One region of the Pseudomonas sp. LFS074 genome, then DNA from elsewhere that is predicted to be linked to it. Evidence: predicted binding sites of a transcription regulator. Region 1 holds the regulator's gene; each other region holds the start of a gene.
The links. Region 1 encodes FliA, which starts transcription of late flagellar genes. Its sites were predicted from a motif close to CTAAAGTTTNNNNNNNNNNNGCCGNTAA; they were not measured.
Positions count from the first base shown of each region.

Region 2: the regulator FliA is predicted to act here: its motif matches at 1,877-1,904, upstream of ACNQP3_RS16505 (methyl-accepting chemotaxis protein).
Region 3: the regulator FliA is predicted to act here: its motif matches at 2,458-2,485, upstream of ACNQP3_RS08405 (methyl-accepting chemotaxis protein).

Region 1 covers NZ_JBFPFV010000002.1:503,932-508,099, reverse strand. The annotation lists gene flhF (flagellar biosynthesis protein FlhF) at 1-1,136, shown strand, start outside; gene fleN (flagellar synthesis regulator FleN) at 1,230-2,063, shown strand; gene fliA (RNA polymerase sigma factor FliA) at 2,060-2,800, shown strand; gene ACNQP3_RS20410 (chemotaxis response regulator CheY) at 2,904-3,278, shown strand; gene ACNQP3_RS20405 (protein phosphatase CheZ) at 3,299-4,087, shown strand; gene ACNQP3_RS20400 (chemotaxis protein CheA) at 4,100-4,168, shown strand, end outside.
Region 2 covers NZ_JBFPFV010000001.1:3,614,860-3,619,027, reverse strand. The annotation lists gene ACNQP3_RS16515 (DUF1835 domain-containing protein) at 1-706, opposite strand, end outside; gene ACNQP3_RS16510 (alpha/beta fold hydrolase) at 933-1,823, shown strand; gene ACNQP3_RS16505 (methyl-accepting chemotaxis protein) at 1,964-3,589, shown strand.
Region 3 covers NZ_JBFPFV010000001.1:1,824,354-1,828,521, forward strand. The annotation lists gene ACNQP3_RS08400 (pseudouridine synthase) at 1-775, shown strand, start outside; gene ACNQP3_RS08405 (methyl-accepting chemotaxis protein) at 863-2,428, opposite strand; gene acnA (aconitate hydratase AcnA) at 2,590-4,168, opposite strand, start outside.

The sequences.
Region 1 (4,168 bases):
AACTGGAAGAAGAGCTGCGCAAGACCCATACGCGCATCGCCACTGCCCAGGCCGAACTGGATCATCGTCAGGACAGCAGCGACAACAACCGCCAATTGTTCGCCGGGCAGTCGCTGACCGCCGCCGAGCCGTTGGTCGAACCGCACATCGATGCGCCCGAGGCCGCTGCGCCAGCCCCTGCGTCGGCGCCGGTCGATCCGCGCCTGTTCGATGCCATGCGCTCCGAGCTTTCGGGCCTGCGCGAGCTGCTGGAAGTGCAGCTCGGCTCGCTGGCCTGGAACCAGCTGCAAGGCAGCAAGCCGCAGCAGGCCACCGTCTGGCGCCGGCTGCAGCGCATCGGTCTGTCCGGGCCGATCGCCCGTGAGCTGCTGGACCTGACCGCCGAGATCGACGAGCCACGTCAGGCCTGGCGCATGTTGCTGGCGCATCTGGCGCGGATGATCGAAATCCCCGAGGTCGAGCCGATCGAAGAGGGTGGGGTGATCGCCATGGTCGGCCCGGCCGGCATGGGCAAGACCACCACCCTGGCCAAGCTGGCCGCCCGCTACGTGCTCAAGTACGGCGCGCAGAACCTGGCGCTGGTGAGCATGGACAGCTTCCGCATCGGCGCCCAGGAGCAGCTCAAGACCCTGGGCCGCATCCTTAACGTGCCTGTGACCTACGTCGACCCGGGCCAGTCGCTGGCCGCGGCGCTGGAGCCGCTGCTGCGCAAGCGCGTGGTGCTGATCGATACCGCTGGCCTGCAGGCCAGTGACCCGGCCCTGCGCATGCAACTTGAAACCCTGGCCGGGCGTGGCATTGCCGCGAAGAACTACCTGGTGCTGGCCACCACCAGCCAGAAGCAGGTGCTGACTGCTGCCTACCACAGCTACAAGCGCTGCGGCCTGGCTGGTTGCATCCTGACCAAACTCGATGAAACGGCGAGCCTTGGCGATGTGCTGAGCCTTGCCATCAGTCATGAACTGCCAGTGGCCTACCTGACCGATGGGCCGCGCATTCCTGACGACCTGCACCTGCCTCGGGGGCACCAGTTGGTCACCCGCGCGGTCAATGTGCAGCAGCAGGACGAGCCCAGCGAAGAGGCCATGGCCGACATGTTCGCTGATCTCTATCACAACCCACGGCGAGCGGGTTGATGATGAAGTGTGTGCAAGGTAGCTATGCCAAAGGGTACGCAGAATTGCCCTACGTGTGGCCTGAGTCCCAGCGAGACAAGGTAAAGAACAGACATGGGTAGCATGCATCCCGTACAGGTGATCGCCGTGACCGGTGGCAAAGGTGGCGTCGGCAAGACTAACGTTTCAGTGAACCTGTCCCTGGCGCTGGCCGAGCTTGGCCGCAGGGTCATGCTGCTCGACGCCGACCTGGGCCTGGCCAATGTCGACGTGCTGCTGGGCCTTACCCCCAAGCGGACCCTGGCCGATGTCATCGAAGGGCGCTGCGAATTGCGCGACGTGATGTTGCAGGGCCCCGGTGGTGTGCGCATCGTACCGGCTGCCTCGGGCACGCAGAGCATGGTGCACCTGGCCCCGGCCCAGCATGCCGGGCTGATCCAGGCGTTCAGCGAAATTGGCGACAACCTCGACGTGCTGGTGATCGACACCGCGGCGGGTATCGGTGATTCGGTGGTCAGCTTCGTCCGCGCGGCACAGGAGGTGCTGCTGGTGGTATGCGACGAACCCACCTCGATCACCGACGCCTACGCCCTGATCAAGCTGCTCAACCGCGACTACGGCATGAACCGTTTCCGCGTGCTGGCCAACATGGCGCAGAGCCCGCAGGAAGGCCGTAACCTGTTCGCCAAGCTGACCAAGGTCACCGACCGTTTCCTCGACGTTGCCCTGCAGTATGTGGGTGCTGTGCCGTATGACGAGTGCGTGCGCAAGGCGGTGCAGAAGCAGCGTGCCGTGTACGAAGCTTTCCCACGGTCCAAGTGCGCGCTGGCCTTCAAGGCGATAGCCCAGAAGGTCGACAGCTGGCCGCTGCCGGCCAACCCGCGTGGCCATCTGGAGTTCTTTGTCGAGCGTCTGGTGCAACCCACCAGCGCGGGTCCAGTGCTATGAACGCCAGCGGTTTCAAGATGTACAGCCGAGCGTCGAAAGACGCCCAGTACGAGCTGATCGAACGCTACGCCCCGCTGGTCAAGCGCATTGCCTACCACCTGCTGGCGCGGTTGCCGGCCAACGTGCAGGTCGAGGACCTGATCCAGGCCGGCATGATCGGCCTGCTGGAAGTAGCCAACAAATACGACGCCAGCAAGGGCGCCAGCTTTGAAACCTACGCCGGCATCCGCATTCGCGGGGCCATGCTCGATGAAGTGCGCAAGGGCGACTGGGCACCGCGTTCGGTGCACCGCAACACCCGCATGGTCAGCGACGCGATGCGTGCGGTTGAAGCCAGAACCGGACGTGACGCTAAAGATCATGAAGTTGCTGCCGAACTCCAATTGAGTCTCGATGATTACTACGGGATCTTGAACGATACCTTGGGCAGCCGCCTGTTCAGCTTCGACGACCTGTTGCAGGACGGCGAGCACGAAGGGCTGCATGAGGATGGTGCCAGTGGCCAGGTAGAACCTGCGCGTGGCCTGGAGGACGAGCGCTTCCAGGTCGCCCTGACCGAGGCCATCGCCAACCTGCCGGAGCGTGAGCGCCTGGTGCTGGCGCTGTACTACGACGAAGAGCTGAACCTCAAGGAAATCGGTGAGGTGCTGGGGGTCAGCGAGTCGCGGGTCAGCCAGTTGCACAGCCAGTGTGCCGCGCGCCTGCGCAGCCGCCTGGGGGAATGGCGGGCGCGTTGAGCCCGCTGTCGTTGCAGTCGTTTTCTACGTTGTACCGAATTGTGAATGCGCGCTCGGGGCCGAGCGCGTTTGAGACTGCTTGGAGGTCTACTTGAACAAAGACATGAAAATCCTCATCGTTGACGACTTTTCGACGATGCGGCGGATCATCAAGAACCTGTTGCGTGACCTGGGCTTCACCAACACCGAAGAAGCCGATGACGGCACCACGGCGCTGCCGATGCTGGAGAACGGCCACTACGACTTCCTGGTGACCGACTGGAACATGCCTGGCATGTCCGGCATCGACCTGCTGCGTAAAGTGCGTGCCAGCGACAAGCTGAAGAGCATGCCGGTACTGATGGTGACCGCCGAAGCCAAGCGCGACCAGATCATCGAAGCGGCCCAGGCCGGCGTCAATGGTTACGTGGTCAAGCCGTTCACCGCCCAGGTGCTCAAAGAAAAGATCGAGAAGATCTTCGAACGCGTCAACGGCTGAGTCACGTCAGGGGGCGCGCCATGGATTCATCACAAACGTCTTTGGGCGAGTTCGAATCGACCCTGAAGAAGCATGCCCAGGAGCTGGTCGAAAGCCTGGAGCGGGGCCGTTTCGGCGAGGCGGTGCAGCTGATTCATGAGCTGAACCAGACCCGCGACCGCGGCCTGTACCAGGAAGTCGGCAAGCTGACCCGCGAGCTGCACAGTGCCATCGTCAGTTTCCAGATCGACCCGACCATGCCGCAGGCCGAGGGGGTGTCGCAGATTACCGACGCCACCGAGCGCCTGTCTTACGTGGTCAGGCTTACCGAGGGCGCGGCCAACCGCACCATGGACCTGGTCGAGGAAAGCACCCCGGTGCTCAACGATTTGGCCAGCGAGGCACATGCACTGAGCGCCGACTGGCAGCGTTTCATGCGCCGTGAAGTGGCTGCGCCGGAGTTCCGTGACCTGGTCAAACGCATCGACAGTTTCCTGACGCACAGCGCCGAGGGCAACCGCAAGGTCGCCGGGCACCTCAACGACATTCTGCTGGCCCAGGACTATCAGGACCTGACCGGCCAGGTGATCAAGCGCGTCACCACCCTGGTCACCGAGGTGGAAAGCAACCTGCTCAAACTGGTGCTGATGGCCAGCCAGGTCGACCGCTTCGCGGGCATCCAGCATGACCACGATCAGCTGCGCGCAGAAAAAGATCGAGAAAAACATCCGACTCGGGGTGAAGGTCCGCAGATTCATGCCGATAAGCGTGAAGACGTTGTGTCCGGTCAGGACGATGTCGATGATCTGCTGTCCAGCCTGGGTTTTTAAGGAGCACGTTTGATGAGCTTCGGCGCCGATGAAGAAATCCTCCAGGATTTCCTGGTAGAAGCCGGCGAAATTCTTGAGCAA
Region 2 (4,168 bases), on a different contig from region 1:
GTGGCCACAGCCAGGCCAGCAGGTCAGGCGCCAGTTGCCCGATGCCGATGAAGCGCTCGACACCGGGCACTTGGTCAGCTTCGATCAGTTCCAGCCGGCGTGGCAGGCCGGGGAGGCTGGCGAGCACGCGAATCAGGAACAGCTGGTCGTAAGCGTCGGCCTCGCACCACAGTACCAGCTTGCTGTCTGTGCTCAGGCCGGCCAGCGCCGCTCGCTGTGCGGCCTGGCGCTGTTCAACGTCCTCCGCCCGCAGGTTGAACGCCTGCTGCACGTAGTCTCCACGCACCCGCCAGTACCGTTCCTCGGGCAACGCCGGTACCGGGCCCATGACCATGGGGTCGTCGAACATCTGGAATGCACCGGCAAACCCGGCGGTGCGCAGGCTGTGGGCGATGTCGTTGCCGCAGCGCCAGTGCTGCACGGTGGCTTCGTCATCGGCGGCAAAACCGGGGTGGCGTGCGGCAAAGGCCACGGCGTCGGCATGTGCCTTGAGCTTTGGCCAGCTGGCAAAGCCGGCCTCGCGGGCCACCAGCCATTGGGTATCGGCAAGCCGGTAGTCGGGGCCGGGCAGGCCGAGCGTACGCAATTGCTCGCGGGCGTCTTCGGCCTGGTGATTGTTCAGGGCGTTCAGCAAGCGCTTGGCGCGTTTGCGCAAGGCGGGCAGGTCGAGCAGACCGTGCTGACGGGATGCATTGATGGCGGGCATGCCAACTCCTTTGGGGCTCGGTCCGCCGACAAGCCGGGAGCTGGTATGGGAATGTGTTGACGCAAGGCTCGGGCAACCCCTTCGCGCGGACCGCAGGCGCAGCCAGCGCCCAGGCCCTGACTTTAACGGTGCAGCGCAGCGGGTTGCAAACGATAGTTTTCCCATGCCTTGTCGCGCGTCTTATAGTGGCGGGCTTTTCTCAGTCGAAGTCAAAGGAGTGGCTGACATGCGTGTACGTACCCTGCTGGCGGCAATCGGGGCCAGCTTGTCGCTGTCTTCGGCATTGGCCGCGCCCGGCCAGCCAGAGCCCGCGCCAAGCGAACGTATTTCAGTGCAGGTCGAAGGCGCTGGGCCGGACGTTATCCTGATCCCGGGGCTGGCCTCATCGCGTGAGGTATGGGCGGGGCTCGCCAGCACGCTGCGCCAGCAGCACCGCCTGCACCTGGTGCAGGTCGCGGGTTTTGCCGGCTCGCCAGCCGTGCCCGCCGTGGACGGGCGCGTGGCCGCTCCGGTGGCCGAGGCGGTAGCCGACTACATCCGCAGCCAGCGCCTTGAGGCACCGGCCATCATTGGCCATTCGCTGGGCGGTGAGGTCGCGCTGATGCTGGGGGCACGTCATCCTGAGCAGGTAGGCCGGCTGATGGTCGTCGATGCGCTGCCGTTCTACACGTTGCTGATCGACCCCAGGGCAACCGCCGAAACCGCCGCACCGCAGGCTGCCGCATTCCGCGATGCAATGTTGGCGGCCCCTGCAGCGCAGGCCGAAGCGATGCAGCGCACGGCCATCGACCGGTTGGTCAAGACCGCAGCGGCACGGCCTGCACTTGTTGCGGCGGCGCTGCGCTCGGACCGCAAGGCCGTAGCCGATGCCACCCACGAACTGATGACCACCGACCTGCGCCCGGAGCTTGGCGCTATCCAGGCGCCGATAGAGGTCGTATACGCCTATGACCCTATGTATGGCATACCTGCCTCCAGCGTCGATGCAACCTTCGCTAATGCCTATGCCGGCACGCAGGGCATCAGCTTCAAGCGAATCGATGGCAGCTTCCACTTCGTCATGCTGGATCAACCCCAGGCCTTCACAGAGGCGGTGGTCGACTTTCTCGGTCGCTGAGGCTGGCCTCGGCGCAATCTGTTCGGTTACCGCCCATAACCGCATGCCGGCGCCTCAAGCCTGCGCCAGCTACTCCGATAGCAGCACACCCACCGTCGAATCATCGACCAGAAGTGGTGCCAACAAGGAGTACTGCCCGCATGCTTGCCAACCTGAAGATCCGCACCGGAATGTTCTGGGTGTTGTCGCTGTTCAGCCTGACCCTGCTGTTTTCCACCGTCAGTGCCTGGTGGGCAGCAGTGGGCAGCGACCAGCAGATCACCGAGCTGGACCAGACGGCGCACCAGTCGGACCGGTTGAACAATGCGTTGCTGATGGCGATTCGTTCCAGCGCCAATGTGTCCTCGGGCTTCATCGAGCAGTTGGGTGGCCATGACGAGAGTGCTGGCAAGCGCATGGCGCTATCGGTGGAGCTGAACGACAAGAGCCAGGCGCTGGTCGATGCGTTTGTCAAAAATGCCCGTGAGCCAGCCCTTCGCACGTTGGCACTCGAGCTGCAGGCTACCTTTGCCGAATACGCCAAGGCGGTTGCCGGGCAGCGCGAGGCGACCCGTCAGCGTTCGCTGGAGCAGTACTTCAAGGTCAACAGCGATGCCGGCAATGCCATGGGCCGGCTGCAAGGGCTACGCCAGCAGTTGGTCGGCGCACTGAGCGAACGTGGCCAGCAAATCATGCTGGAGTCCGACCGGCGTCTGGCCCGTGCGCAGTTGCTGAGCCTGTGCCTGCTGGGTGTGACCCTGCTGCTGGCGGCACTGTGCTGGGCTTTCATTGCCCAGCGTGTGCTGCTCCCGCTGCGTGAAGCCGGTCGGCATTTTCAGCGCATTGCCGGTGGCGACCTGAGCGTACCGGTGCAAGGGCAGGGCAACAACGAGATCGGCCAGCTGTTCCATGAGCTGCAGCGCATGCAGCAGAGCCAACGCGACACCCTTGGGCAGATCAATCACTGTGCCCAGCAGTTGGATGCCGCCGCCACGGCGTTGAATGCGGTCACCGAGCAAAGCGCCAACAACCTGCGCCAGCAGGGGCAGGAGCTGGAGCAGGCCGCTACCGCCGTGACCGAAATGACCACGGCCGTGGAGGAGGTTGCGCGCAACGCCATCACCACCTCGCAAACCACCAGCGAGTCCAACCAGCTGGCTGCGCAAAGTCGCCGGCAAGTCGGTGACAACATCGACGGCACCGAAGCCATGACCCGCGAGATCCAGACCAGCAGTGCGCATCTGGAACAGTTGGTCGGGCAGGTGCGGGATATCGGCAAGGTACTGGAAGTGATTCGCTCGGTGTCCGAGCAAACCAACCTGCTGGCGCTCAATGCTGCCATCGAAGCCGCCCGCGCCGGTGAGGCCGGGCGCGGCTTTGCGGTGGTGGCAGACGAGGTGCGCACGCTGGCCTACCGCACGCAACAATCGACCCAGGAAATCGAGCAGATGATCGCCCGCGTGCAAGCCGGCACCGAGGCGGCGGTGGCTTCGATGCAGGCCAGCACCAACCGGGCGCAATCGACACTGGAGGTGACCCTGGCCTCGGGGCAGGTGCTGGAGGGCATTTACAGTGCGATCGGCGAAATCAACGAGCGCAACCTGGTCATTGCCAGTGCGGCCGAAGAGCAGGCCCAAGTGGCGCGGGAGGTAGACCGCAACCTGCTCAATATCCGCGAGCTGTCTCACCATTCAGCGGCGGGAGCGCAGCAGACCAGCGAAGCGAGCAAGGCGCTAGCGGGCCTGGTGGGGGAGATGACGGCGTTGGTGGGGCGGTTCAAGGTTTGAGTGATGGTGGCCACGCCAGCAAGTAACATTAAAACAAGGTGAAACTTATTTAAAGTTCTGCTTGCTGGTTGACTTCGATACTACGCTTGAATAAAGTTCGACCGGCCCTGGACAAGGGCCTTACTTTCAATCACTGAAGAATTCAATGGACACAGTATCTAGTCGCTGCCTGACCACCGCCGTACGGCCAGGTCAGGCACTTGAACCGGAACACCGGTCCCGACGCCTCGGTCGGGCAAGCCGCGCCAGAGCCTGATGCTCCGCCGTAGCTTGCCGCCGCCGGTGTCCGCCGGTTGGAGGCAAGCTCATGAACCTCACTTCATTCGTTTCATATCGCCTGCTCGCCTGCTTTGCGGCGCAGCAGGCCTGTGCCTGGCCGCGCCGCCTGCACGGGTACCCTGATGACTGCCAGAACCCCCCAAGTAGATGCGGGGCGCTGGCGCGTTAGCACGCCGGAACCCCCAAAACTTCTCACTGAATAAAAGATATCAAACGGTATCTTTGTGCTCGAACTTTTTAAATGAAAAGTTTGCGGTGGCGTATGGCCTGTTGTTTATGACAAAGGAATAAAACCATGGA
Region 3 (4,168 bases), on a different contig from region 1:
CCGCGCCCAGTGGCTTGACCGCTTTGCCCGTGGCCGGGTGTTGAATGCCGAGGGGCAGGCGGTTTCCGCCGAGCTGCCTTACAAGCGTGGCATGCGTTTGCACTACTTCCGCGAAGTGCCGAACGAACGGCCAATCCCGGTGCAGGAGGTGGTGCTGCATGTGGACGAGCACTTGGTGGTGGCCGACAAACCGCATTTCCTACCGGTGACGCCGACGGGTGAGTACGTCGAGCAGACCTTGCTGCGCCGACTGATCCGTCGTCTGGGCAACCCACATTTGGTGCCGTTGCACCGCATTGACCGGCACACCGCAGGGCTTGTGCTGTTTTCCGCCAACCCGCAAAGCCGCAGCGCCTACCAGCGACTGTTCCCCGAGCGGCGTATCGACAAGCGCTACCAGGCCATTGCCGCTGCCCTGCCGCAGCATGCATTTCCACTTGTGCACAAAAGCCGCCTGGTGCATGGCGAGCCGTTTTTTCGCATGCACGAAGTTGAGGGCGAGGCCAACAGTGAAACCCTGGCCCAAGTGCTGGAAAAGAACGGTGAGCTGTGGCGCTATGGCTTGTCGCCAGTGACAGGCAAGACCCATCAGCTACGCGTGCACATGGCAGCGTTGGGGGCGGGGATCAGCAACGACCCTTTCTATCCGCAGTTGCGCAACGAAGAAGATGACTATCAGCGACCGCTGAAACTGTTGGCGCACAGCTTGCGTTTCGACGACCCGCTAAGCGGCGAAGAGCGCTTTTTCGAAAGCCGCTTGCAGTTGGACTGGTAATGCAGCAAGCCGGGCTTACGCGGTCCCTGCAGGCAGCCTTGTGTCGCGAAAGGGCGTTCCTACAGGGACGGCGCAAGCCTGCTGCAATCAGCGGTTGAACCGCTCCACCAACGAATACTGGCTCCCTGCCGTGCTGGTCAGTTCCTCGCTAAGCAGTGCCGAGTGCTGCGCCTGCTCGGCGGTCTGGTCGGCCAGTTCGGCAATGGTGCTGATGTTGCGGCTGATTTCGTCAGCCACTGCGGTCTGCTCCTCGGTCGCTGCGGCAATCTGGGTGGCCATGTCGGTGATGTTGGCCACCGCTTCGCTGATCCCCACCAATGCTTCGTCAGCCTGCATCACCCGGTCGACACCTTCCTGCGCCTGGCGGTGGCCGGTTTCCATGGTCAGCACGGCATTGCTGGCGGTTTGTTGCAACTTGGCGATCAGGCCGTGGATCTGCCCGGTGGATTCGGCGGTGCGCTGGGCCAGCTGGCGCACTTCATCGGCTACCACGGCAAAGCCGCGGCCCATTTCACCGGCACGCGCCGCTTCGATGGCCGCATTCAGCGCCAGCAGGTTGGTCTGGTCGGCGATACCCTTGATCACGTCGACCACGCCACCAATTTCATCGCTGTCCTTGGCCAGTTGCGTCACCGTCTGGCCGGTTTCGCCCACCGCCGCCGACAGGCGTTCAATGGCCTCGCGGGTTTCCCCGGCAATCTGCCGGCCCTGGCTGGTCAGGCGGTTGGCTTCCTGGGTGGCGTCGGCAGTACGCTGCACGTGGTTGGCTACTTCCTGAGTGGTGGCGGCCATCTGGTTTACCGCAGCGGCAACCTGCTCGGTCTCCACTCGCTGGCGTTCCAGCCCCGAGGAGCTCTTGTGCGCCAGGGCATCGGACTGACGCGCCTGGTCGCTGAGGTGCTCGGCACTGTCCTGCAGGCGGGTCAGGCAGGTTTTCATGCGGGCATCCTGGCTGAGCATGGCCATTTCCAGGCGCGCCTGCACGCCACGGCTGTCGGTGTACATCTGTGCGATCAGCGGGTCGGAAGTGGTCTGTTCGGCCAGACGCAACAGGCGCTTGAGGCCGCGTTGCTGCCAGCTCAGGCCGAGCAGGCCCAAGGGCACGGATAGCCCGGCAGCCAGGGCAAAGCCCCAGGAATGGCCCAGCCAGTTGCCGATCAGGAAGCCTACCTGGCTGATGAGGATGAACGGCAGCCAGTCCTGCAGCACTGGCAGCCACTTGTCCCTGCGAGGTACGGCCGGCTTGCCCTGGTTGATGCGCTGGTACAGGCCTTCGGCGCGACGGATCTGCTCGGCGGTGGGTTTGACTCGCACCGACTCGAAGCCGACAACTTGGTTGTTATCGAAGATGGGTGTGACGTAGGCGTTGACCCAGTAATGGTCGCCAGACTTGCAGCGGTTCTTGACGATACCCATCCATGGCTGGCCCTGCTTGAGGGTTTGCCACATGTGGGCAAACACTGCAGCCGGCACGTCGGGGTGGCGTACCAGGTTGTGCGGCGCGCCCGTCAGCTCTTCGCGGGTGAAACCGCTGATTTCGATGAAGGCATCGTTGCAGTAGGTGATCACGCCCTTGGCGTTGGTGGTGGAGATCAACCGCTGCTGGGCAGGGAAAGTCCGTTCTCTCTGGGTAATCGGCTGGTTGTTACGCATGGGTTGATAGTCCGCAGGGCTTTGGACGGTTATCGGCAAGCGGCTGGTTTTATTGAATGATTATTTAATGGAGCGTCGTTGGAGCTATGGCGCCTGTGAAATCGAGCGCCGCGCGGGCGGCGCTCGATTTCACAGGCGCTGCATATCTTCAGCCAGGCACCTCAGCCAGCAATCAGCTGACGCAACACATAATGCAGAATGCCCCCGGCCCTGAAATACTCCACTTCATTCAGGGTATCGATCCGGCACAACACGTCGATCTGTTCCTGCTGGCCATCCTCGCGGGTGATGCGCAAGGGCAAGCTCATGCCCGGGCGAATCTGCGCGCCGTTCAAACCCAGCACATCGATTTGCTCCTTGCCGGTGAGCCCCAGCTGCTTGCGGTCGTTCCCGGCCTTGAATTGCAGAGGCAGCACGCCCATGCCGACCAGGTTGGAGCGATGAATACGCTCGAAGCTTTCTGCGAGCACGGCTTTGACACCCAGCAGGTTGGTACCCTTGGCTGCCCAGTCGCGGCTCGAGCCGGTGCCGTATTCCTGGCCGGCGATCACCACCAGCGGGGTGCCTTCCTGCTGGTAACGCATGGCCGCATCATAGATCGACAACTTCTCGCCAGTGGGCACGTGCAAGGTGTTGCCGCCTTCTTCCCCCCCCAGCATTTCGTTGCGGATACGGATGTTGGCGAAGGTGCCACGCATCATCACCTCGTGGTTGCCACGCCGCGAGCCGTAGGAGTTGAAGTCGCGTGGTTCTACGCCTTGTTCGCGCAGGTAGCGCCCGGCCGGGCTGTCGGCCTTGATGTTGCCAGCGGGGGAGATGTGGTCGGTGGTCATCGAGTCGCCCAGCAGTGCCAGCACCCGCGCGCCGTGGATGTCGGCGATGGCTGGTGGCGGCCCGCCGATGCCGTCGAAGAACGGCGGGTGCTGGATGTAGGTGGAGTCAGCCTGCCACACGTAGGTGGCGGCCTGTGGCACCTCGATGGCCTGCCACTGCGCATCACCTGCGAACACTTCGGCGTATTCCTTGTGGAACATTGCCGTGTCGACCTTGGCCACTGCTTCGGCAATTTCCTGCTGGCTGGGCCAGATATCGCGCAGGTACACAGGTTGGCCGTCTTTGCCGGTGCCCAGCGGATCACGGGTGAGGTCCATGCGTACGCTACCGGCCAGCGCATAGGCCACGACCAGCGGCGGCGAAGCCAGCCAGTTGGTCTTGACCAGGGGGTGCACGCGGCCCTCGAAATTGCGGTTGCCCGATAGCACCGAGGCCACGGTGAGGTCGGCGCTGCCGATGGCCTTCTCGATCGCTTCGTCCAGCGGGCCGGAGTTGCCGATGCAGGTGGTGCAGCCATAACCGACCAGGTCGAAACCAAGCTGGTCGAGGTAAGGCGTGAGCCCGGCTGCCTTGAAGTAGTCGGTGACAACCTTGGAGCCCGGCGCCAGCGAGCTCTTGACCCAGGGCTTGCGTTGCAGGCCTTTTTCCAGCGCTTTTTTCGCCACCAACCCGGCAGCCATCATCACGCTGGGGTTCGACGTGTTGGTGCACGAGGTGATTGCGGCAATCACCACGGCGCCATCGCGCAGGGTGTGAGTCTGGCCCTGATGGCTGTAGTCGATCTCACCGGCCTGGTCGGCGTTGCCCACTGCCACACCGCCGCCGCCTTCGCTTTCCAGGCGGCCAACTTCTTTGGCCAGTGGTTTGGGTTGCAGCTCGATGAAATGGTCGAAGGCCTGGCTGACC